DNA from 3 places in the Alteromonas sp. BZK5 genome. Region 2 is predicted to be linked to each of the others. Evidence: predicted binding sites of a transcription regulator. Region 2 holds the regulator's gene; each other region holds the start of a gene.
The links. The regulator LexA, encoded in region 2, represses DNA repair genes until DNA is damaged. The targets are predictions, from matches to a motif close to TACTGTATNNNNATACAGTA.
Positions count from the first base shown of each region.

Region 1: the regulator LexA is predicted to act here: its motif matches at 2,026-2,045, upstream of recN (DNA repair protein RecN).
Region 3: the regulator LexA is predicted to act here: its motif matches at 1,516-1,535, upstream of uvrD (DNA helicase II).

Region 1 covers NZ_JACSOE010000023.1:37,901-41,190, forward strand. Annotated here, with positions in the region: gene BIZ39_RS09090 (outer membrane protein assembly factor BamE) at 1-174, opposite strand, end outside; gene recN (DNA repair protein RecN) at 299-1,984, opposite strand; gene dps (DNA starvation/stationary phase protection protein Dps) at 2,286-2,795, opposite strand; gene nadK (NAD(+) kinase) at 3,055-3,290, opposite strand, start outside.
Region 2 covers NZ_JACSOE010000004.1:91,102-94,391, forward strand. Annotated here, with positions in the region: gene coxB (cytochrome c oxidase subunit II) at 1-985, opposite strand, end outside; gene lexA (transcriptional repressor LexA) at 1,568-2,194, opposite strand; gene BIZ39_RS02450 (hypothetical protein) at 2,307-3,290, opposite strand, start outside.
Region 3 covers NZ_JACSOE010000014.1:26,877-30,166, forward strand. Annotated here, with positions in the region: gene BIZ39_RS06060 (diguanylate cyclase) at 1-259, shown strand, start outside; gene cysE (serine O-acetyltransferase) at 325-1,131, opposite strand; gene uvrD (DNA helicase II) at 1,595-3,290, shown strand, end outside.

The DNA.
Region 1 (3,290 bases), on a different contig from region 2:
AGGGTTACCTAGTACATAAATAACTTGTTCTTTTGTCATTCCAACGCGCAGCTTTTCCACATCTCTTTGATCAAGGAAGTTTCCTTGAGGAACGTCGATTCGATAAATCCAGTTCGAGCAAGCGGTTGATGTTAGTGTGATACCAAGAATTACTAATAGGTGTTGCAACTTCATGCGTTAATTTGTCCAGTATTGCCTTTGTTAGTGTCAATGAACTTCGCTAAAGCGAATTTCGAGACTGTTTTATTGCAAGCGCGAAGGCATGCTACATTGACAACTATGACCAATCAACTGCATTTTAGTTCGATGCTGCGCTTTTAAGCAGTTCTTTTGCATTCGCTAGCGCCGATTTGGTTACTTTATCACCGGCTAATAGTCTTGCAAGCTCATCGATCCTGTCTTGCTTCGTCAACGCCAACATCTGGGTTTCAGTACTTTCCCCGTCGGTAAGCTTGGTAACAAACAATTGATTATGTGCCTGTGCCGCTACTTGAGGTAGATGGGTAACACACATTACTTGCGATTGTTTACCTAATTTACGTAAAAGCCCGCCAACGATTGATGCTGTTGGGCCGCTAATGCCCGTATCGACTTCATCGAAAATCATAGTAGGGGTAGCGTGATGGCCGCTCGCGATAACCTGAATAGCCAGTCCTATACGAGAAAGTTCACCACCTGATACGACTTTTTCTAATTTGTCTGCATCTTGACCAGGGTTGGTAGACACTTTAAATTCTACGGTATCTAGACCTGTGCTCACCGGCTTCTTAAGTTCGTCGTATTGAATCTGAATATCCACTTTTGCGTGGGGCATATTCATTTGGCGAATTTGCACTTCAATATCTTCGCTTAGCTTACCAGCAGCACGTTGCCTGCTCTCAGAAAGCGCTTTGGTCGCGGTTAAATACGTTGCACGTGCTTCTTCTACTTCGCCTTCAAGAGTACCTAACAGTGTTTCCTGTTCCGATAAAGCATTGAATTCGGCGGCTAGCTCTTGGTGATGCTGATAAAGTCCTTCTGGCATCACAGTATGTTTACGGGCAAGTTCCATCGCCTTCGCATAGCGCGCCTCAACTTGCTGTAAGCGAAGTGGATCGATCTCTAAGTGATCGCAGTAGCTACGTAGCTCTCCTGCCGCTTCTTCTACTTGAATTGCTGCATCATTAAGCATTGCAATGATTGGCGTTAAACTAGCGTCGTGCGTCTCTAATTCGCCTAAACGTTCAATACTGCTTTGTATAACTGACAGTGCGTTGCCTTCATCGCTTTCATATAAATTGTATACGCTAGTCTGTGCTTGCTCTAAAAGACTTTGCCCGTTACTCAGGCGTTTGTGCTCTATTTCTAACTCTTCAAATTCACCCTCTTCAATGGCGAATTCATCAAGTTCTTGAACCTGATAAGTTAACAGCTGAATTCTGTCTTCGCGCTGCTGGGCTTGTTCTTGAAGCGCCTTTAACGTGCGCTGCTTATCACGCCAAAGAGAGTAGGTTTCTCTAACTTGCACTAATATGTCGTTGTGCTTAGCGTAACCATCAACTAATTCCCTTTGATGGTCTTCTTTCAGCAACTGTAGGTGAGTATTTTGACCGTGAATGGCCAACAAAAACTGGCCTAAGCCTTTTAACTGCTGAAGTGAGGCGGGAATACCGTTGATAAAAGCTTTTGAACGGCCTTCCTTTGAAATAACTCTGCGAATAAAGCAGCTATTCTCATCTTCATCTGAGGTGAGCTCATGTTCATCGAGGAAGGCTTTAGCTAATACATTGCCGTTTAAAGAAAAGTGAGCAATGATCTCCGCTTTTGCGCTACCTTTTCGCACCGCATTTGCGTCGGCGCGCTCGCCTAAGCACAAGCTTAAGGCATCAATAGCAATTGATTTACCTGCACCGGTTTCACCGGTTATAGCAGTCAACCCGTTTTCCAGTTGAACTGATAATTGTTTTACAACAGCAAAATTAGAAATAGAAAGATGCGCTAACATAACCACACTCGAAAAAAGTTGAACATGATGATATATACAGTAACTGATAATATATACAGTATTTGTGTTGTGTAAAGTTAAGTCGCAAAATATTTATTTAAAAACAACCGGCGTCGATAATAATATTCGTAAAATCAATTGTATAGGTTCGATCTTTTAAGGGTGGGTTATGAATAACCGATAATTCGGATTCGCCGCGAAGGGAAAACTTAAAAAGGAGAGCCGAAGCTCTCCTTAACATTACAACTTTAATCTATTGCAGATAGTTCGGATTACAATCTGCAAACACAGTGAACGTATTCTATTGCTGTAGCTCACCGCTGCCAGACTCAATGTGCGCGCGCACAAACCACTGGAACTGTTCTAAATCTGCAAGTTGGCCGGTAATCATATCTTCCGATACTGGGTCAATTTCACCTAAAAGCTCTAACGCTTTTCTATGGTCACCATTTACACCGTCATATACGGCATCCAGCGCCTTAAGGTGGTCAAGTACTAAACCTTTACCCAATTCATAATCGTTCCAGCTGCGACCTTCAACAATGGCTTTTGGTGTACCTTTCGGTACGCCACCTAACGTGGCAATTCGCTCTGCAATTGTGTCGGTCATTTCGCGTACCGCATCTACCTGCGGGTCCAACATTTCATGCACACCGATAAAATTTGGTCCTACTACATTCCAATGAATGTGCTTCAACGTTAACTGTAAATCTAATAGTGCAACCAATCGCTGATCCAATACCTTGATTGTTTTGGCAGCTGCATCGTTATCCATTCCAGGGGCTGTAAATTTGATATTGGTGTTACTCATGATATCTCCTATTGAATGCAAATAAGTCAGCGGGATGCGAAACATCATTTAGGCCAAATAACAAAGGCCTTGTGCTGACGACTTGAAGTAATAGGTGCAACAGGTATGCCGAAGTCTTATATTTCTATAAGTCTTGGTTTTCGTTAAGGAAATTAGAGAAGATTAAAAAATCTTTATTTTTCAAGCCTGTAGCAATCAAGAAAATGCTACAGGCTTATGTAATAAATGCACATGGAATCGACTAAATGGAGCAGGGAGGTTAGTAAAGCTTACTACCCCAACCTAACTTTTTACGAAGTACATTGAAGTAGCTGTAGCCCTTAGGGTGAACAAGATGAAGCTTGTCTACGCTTTTGTTTATTCGAATTTCATCACCAGGTAGCACCGGCAGAACAATATGGCTATCGCAACTCACTTGTAGCGAGTCACTATTAACCTTTGATACTTTCATCGATACCTGACTGTCAGCATCAACAACGATTGGACGGCTGCTCA
Region 2 (3,290 bases):
GCTGATCTTCTAGTGCCATCTTGCTGCCTTTTAATGCCGGGAACACGCCAGGTAAACCTTCACCATTTGGCATATGGCAAGCAGCGCACGTTGCGTTGTATACTCGCTCGCCCTCTTTCATCAGTTCATCCATAGACATATTCATAGAAAGTAGACGCTGTTCTTCTTCTTTTGCTTTACGAACAATCTCTTCTTGTTCGCCCATCCACTTTTCAAACTCGGCGGGTTCTTTAGCAATTACCACAACCGGCATATAGCCATGGTCTTTACCACAAAGCTCTGCGCACTGTCCGCGATAAATACCCGGCTCATTCACCTTGGCCCAAGACTCGTTAATAAAGCCGGGGTTGGCATCTTTTTTCACGGCAAAGTCAGGAACCCACCAAGAGTGGATAACGTCGTCAGAAGTAATAAGAAAGCGTACTTTTTTCCCAGTAGGAATAACCAGAGGGCGGTCAACTTCCAGCAGGTAGTTATCTGTTTTCTGAAATTTGTTTTCTATTTGCTCGCGCTGAGTGGCGAGTAAAGAATAAAACTCTACATCGCTATCCATGTACTTGTAATGCCATTTCCATTGAGAGCCTGTTACTAACACCGTCATGTCAGGCTCAGACGTGTCTTCCATAGCAATTAGAGTATTCGCTGCGGGTACCGCCATGAAAATAAGAATAAGGAAAGGAATAACGGTCCAAGCAATTTCGACCTTCACGTTTTCGTGAAAATTAGCTGGCTTGGCACCACGGGACTTTCTATGTAGATACATTGAGGCGAACATCACGCCAAAAACTACAACCGCGATACCTACACAAATGAAGAACATCAACATATGGAGGTCGTATACCTGCCCACTGATGTCGGTAGCACCGCGTCTCAAATTAAGCGAAGAGGCTTCTTCGCTTGCTTCTTGCGCAAAAAGCAAAGGGGAAAAAAGCAAAATTGGTATACTAGAACACCATTTTGCGAAAACGGTCGTTAGTTGTTTCACTCAGCACCTCCGTAATGGCGTGGTCAAAGACGCTGATTAATTTGCGCGATGCCCTACCAAATGGTTTGCGAACGATTGACCCATAACCTCAACTTGCAAAACAAATTTAGAGCCATTGTTATTATTTTGTTAATCTCTGTATAAGAATTGCGCAATAATGTCGTGCCGTCTAGTCTTTTCTATTAAAAATTTAACGAAGTGGTTAATTTTTAATCATTAACTAAAATGGTCGCGGGGGATTTCACGTGCAAAAAGAGAAAGCCATTGCTGTGGGACGCCCTTGGAATCAAACAGGCATTTTGAACACGGGGTTAAAGTAAATGCTCGACTAACTAGTTAAGAAATCAATAAGTAATCGATGACTCAATGTCGATTTCAAACAAAATTCACAATAAAAAATGGAAAATACTTGAAGCATTCATAGAAAGAATAACCTGAGTAATGATAAAAATAAGCGCGCAGAAAACCAACAGGTTTGCTGGGCAGGATAAAACCTAAGTTGGCAGATTGAAGAAAAAAACAGGAACAAAAGACATAAAAAAAGCGGCTAACGCGCCGCTTTTATACAAACAAGCTAAAATACTACATCCAGTCAGCGTTTCTGATCACACCCACCGCAATGCCTTCTATCGCAAAATGTTCAGTCGCCAAATCAACTTTTATTGGTGCAAATTCATCATTCTCAGCATGAAGCAATACTTCACGCCCGCGTTTCTCTAGACGCTTTACGGTGACGTCTTCATCTACACGCGCCACAACCACCTGACCGTTGTGTACATCAGTGGTGCGATGAACAGCGAGAAGATCACCGTCTAAAATACCAATGTCTTTCATGCTCATACCGTTAACGCGTAGCAAAAAGTCGGCATGGGGTTGAAACAGTGCAGGATCGACTTTGTAGTGCGATTCAACATGCTCTTGCGCCAAGATCGGCTCACCGGCTGCAACACGCCCAATTAACGGTAGGCCTTCTTCTTCTTGTGCGTCGTTATCAAGAGGGATATTGAGCTTAATGCCACGAGACGTACCAGGCAAAATTTCAATCACGCCTTTACGCGCCAATGCTTTCAAATGTTCCTCTGCTGCATTAGCAGAACGAAAGCCAAGCTGACGGGCTATTTCCGCACGAGTAGGCGGCATTCCCGTTTCTAACATGGTTGTTTTAATAAGTTCTAAAACTTCGGTTTGTCGAGCTGTGAGTGGGCGCATAAAAGACCTGTCTGTTCATACAGTTCCTGTAAGTATATACACCTAAAACTAAATAACAAGCACTTGCCGCGTCTTTTGCGATCTGCAATAGCCTACGACAAGTGCTTTCCTCTTATTTTACGAGAAGAGCCATGTTCGGGTTACTAATTTGTAACTCCAGCTCCCCATCACTATTTTGACGTGTGCGCATGCCTTCAACATTATCGAGCCCAAGTCCAGGGCTTTGCCACACCACATTGCCTTTATTATCAACCTCAACCACGCGATATGCGATGCTGTCATAATAATTGTACGAATAGTCATTCTCGTTAGGCTGGTAGATAGCGAGAATCGACTGATTAGACGACGTCGTTGGAACAGCCGCTATATACTGAGGGTAGAATGACGGTGCTATAGCGTCTTTGAGTTCTAATGCATCGCTCGCCACGTCATAAACATTGATGGTGTTGTAGTTTCTATTTAAACACGCAAATTCAAGTTCGCTATCACTATCAAAATTTACCGTGAGCAATTGGTCACAATTGGTTTCCAATTCATTCAATCCAACAAATTCACCATCCTGCATTTTATAGAGCTTGAGCGAACTATAGCCCCCAACAGCAAAATAATGCACACCGTCTTTTTCAGAGGCAGCAAGCGCATTAATTGAAAAATCGTTAATGATTGAGTCGATAAGCACTTGATTCTCGATATCAAACGCTTTAAGTCGATTGTTCTCAATAATAACTGCATCGGCGTAACTATCGTTATTTACGTCAATGGCTTCAATAAACGAAATTTCACTATTCTGATTATTGTTCAGTGTCCACTGAATAGCGTTATCAGTAAGTCTCACGACATTAAACGACGAACTATAATCCAGTGCCCCTATTAGTAACTCACCCACACCGTCATTGTTGTAGTCTGTAACGACCGGTTTGCTATAGTTATAGACATCTTCGCCAACCTCAGCACTTATCGCAAAGTTATCCTCTTTATCTACCGATAAAATCTGAATAGATGATTCGTAACTACTTGTATCGCTAACAAAGACGGCTCTTTCATCATTATCGCCATAAGGTGCCCAACCCGCGGCATGATATCTACTCGCGCGCGG
Region 3 (3,290 bases), on a different contig from region 2:
AGCGGATGTTTTCGCCCGTTTTGGCGGCGACGAATTTGTACTGCTTCTGCCTAATATCAGCGAGCAAAACGCCCTTAATTTGGTGGAAAAGGTACGTGAAGGTATAAACGCAATCGTTATTTCAGAAGTGTCATTATCATCGAGCTTCGGCGTCACTCTCATGCAGCAAAGCGATACACTCGAGACACTTATTCAGCGCGCCGATCGGGCACTCTACGCATCAAAAGAAAAAGGCGGCAACACAATAACCTTCAAATAATGGGGTCAGAGTACATTTAATCGCTCAAAAACCCCTGAAGACGAAAATGTACTCTGACCCCAATTTTATACGTGGGAGTTATCTTCTAGTACGTTTTGGCGCATGGATTCACATGGGCTTTGACAAACCGGTCTCCCAACCACTTTAGCTGGAACACCCACCACAGTAACGTGAGCTGGAACACTATTGAGTACAACGCTACCAGCGCCTACTTTTGAGCCTTCACCTATCTCAATATTTCCAAGGATCTTGGCGCCAGCGCCAATTAACACGCCTTGGCGAATTTTAGGGTGGCGGTCGCCCGACTCGTTACCGGTACCACCTAATGTAACGCTCTGCAAAATAGATACGTTGTCTTCAACCACTGCAGTTTCGCCCACTACAATGCCAGTTGCATGGTCAAACATGACGCCTTTACCTATACGCGCAGCAGGGTGGATATCTACACCAAAGCTTGCCGAGTTGCGGCTTTGTAAGAATAAAGCAAGCTGATGACGCCCATGAACCCAAAGGTAATGCGCCATGCGGTGTACTTGCACAGCATGAAAACCTTTAAAGTGAAGTAAGGGAGTAAGGTAATCGTTGACCGCCGCATCCCGCGCCTTAATCGCTAGAATGTCAGCAATAGCCGCTTCGCTGATGCCAGGTTCAAGTAAGTAAGCTTCATCGAAAACTTCACGAATGGCGAGCGCAGGCATAACGTCGTCTGCCATTTTGTTCGACAGAATAAAGCTTAGCGACGATTCAAAGTTGTGATGTGCAAGAACACTGGCATGCACATAGCTAGACAGCAAAGGCTCTTTTTCAGCAACAACTTGCGCTTCTTGTTTCAGCGTAGACCAAAAATCGATGGGCGTAGTAAGTGCGGTCATGAGCATGTCCCGTTATATAAAAATGCTGTGTTCTATAAGAAAATTGAGTAAGCAATCTAACTTGTTCCTTGCTGGGCATATCTATGCTGACAAAAGGGAACGCGTAAAAGTTTACCTGAGTTTGATGTGATGCAATACCGATGTAATACCGACCAAGCGCATAATTCGATCAATTTATCGAATTAATTCGTTATAGCTAATAACCGTATCGTACATGTATACATCGTTAAAGCGCTCTGCTCTCTCGCTGCGTCTAACTGAGTGCTTCCATTGACTTAATAGAACGTTCAGAGCGCTCGTATCTTTCATTAAATAATACTTAAAATCATGATTGCACACGAACGTATAATGCCGTTGAAGTTTATCTTCACTGGGGAAAAACTGGACTGTATAAATCAACAGGCAGGTGGCATAATAGCGCGCTGCTGAATGTATAACACTATCAACTAACAGGTACCACACTATGGATGTATCTCGACTGCTAGACGAGCTAAACGACAAACAGCGTGAAGCAGTAGCAGCCCCACTATCTAACGCCCTAGTTTTAGCTGGCGCGGGCAGTGGTAAAACCCGCGTATTAGTGCATCGCATTGCGTGGTTAATGGAAGTCGAAAACATCGCCCCTTTTTCTATTTTGGCAGTGACCTTTACCAATAAAGCAGCCAAAGAAATGCGCGGCCGAATAGAGTCGTTGATGGGTCGCAGCCTGCACAATATGTGGATTGGTACCTTCCACGGGCTTGCGCATCGCTTACTACGCGCGCACCATGCAGAAGCCAACTTGCCTGAGAATTTTCAGATAATTGATTCGGACGATCAATATCGACTTATTCGCCGCATTCTGAAGGCCATGAACCTGGACGAAAAGCATTGGGCGCCTCGTCAAATTCAGTGGTACATAAATGGCAACAAAGACGAAGGCTTGCGCCCTCAGCACATTGAAACCCACGGCGATCATATTCAAAAGACCATGCGCGAAGTCTATGCGGCATATCAAGACGCTTGTGACCGTTCAGGCTTGGTAGATTTTGCTGAACTGTTGCTACGCGCACATGAATTATGGGCTAAAAACCCAGAAGTATTAGCCCACTATCAACGTCGTTTCCGTGCAGTGTTGGTAGACGAATTCCAAGATACCAACAATATCCAATATGCATGGCTTCGTATGCTGTGTAGTGGAGGTAATAATAACATTATGATTGTTGGCGACGACGATCAGTCTATTTACGGCTGGCGCGGCGCGAACGTAGATAATATTCAGCACTTCCTGAAAGACTTCAACGAGCCTACTACTATTCGCCTTGAGCAGAATTACCGCTCTACAGGAAACATTCTTAAAGCGGCGAACACGGTTATCGACAACAATACGGGCCGTTTAGGGAAAGAGCTTTGGACGGAAGACGCGCAAGGCGAGCTGATTTCTGTATATGCGGGTTTCAACGAGCTAGATGAAGCGCGCTTTATTGTTTCGAAAATCAAAGATTGGCTGAATCAAGGCAACGCCCTTACTGATACCGCCATTCTTTATCGAAACAACGCCCAGTCTCGAGTACTGGAAGAAGCCTTGCTACACGAAGGGCTGGCGTATCGCATATACGGCGGTCTGCGCTTCTTCGAACGCCAAGAAATTAAAGACGCCCTTGGCTATATGCGTATGGTGAGCCACCCGCACGACGATGCAGCTTTCGAGCGTGTAGTAAACACCCCAAGTCGCGGTATTGGTGAGAAAACCTTATCGCAAGTGCGCGACACCGCACGAATGCACAACTGTTCAATGTGGCAGGCGTGTCAGTTGCTCATTAATGAAGGTGGCTTTAAAGGCCGCGCGCTAAACGCTATGCAAAGCTTCGTGTTGCTAATTACTGAGCTAGAGCAATCCACGTTAGATGAGCCCCTTGACCAACAAGCCGATAAAGCTATTCGCCAGTCTGGTCTGTACGCCATGTACCAAGCAGAGCGCGGAGAAAAGGCCCAAGCACGACTAGAAAACTTGGAAGAATTGGTTACTGCATGTAAAACCTTTATCGTGCCTGAAGAAGCCGAAGAAATGTCTCCTCTAGCAGCCTTTCTAGCCCATGCGTCGCTGGAAGCGGGTGAAACCCAGGCGGATAAAGACCAGGATGCCGTGCAGATGATGACCATACACACCGCCAAAGGCC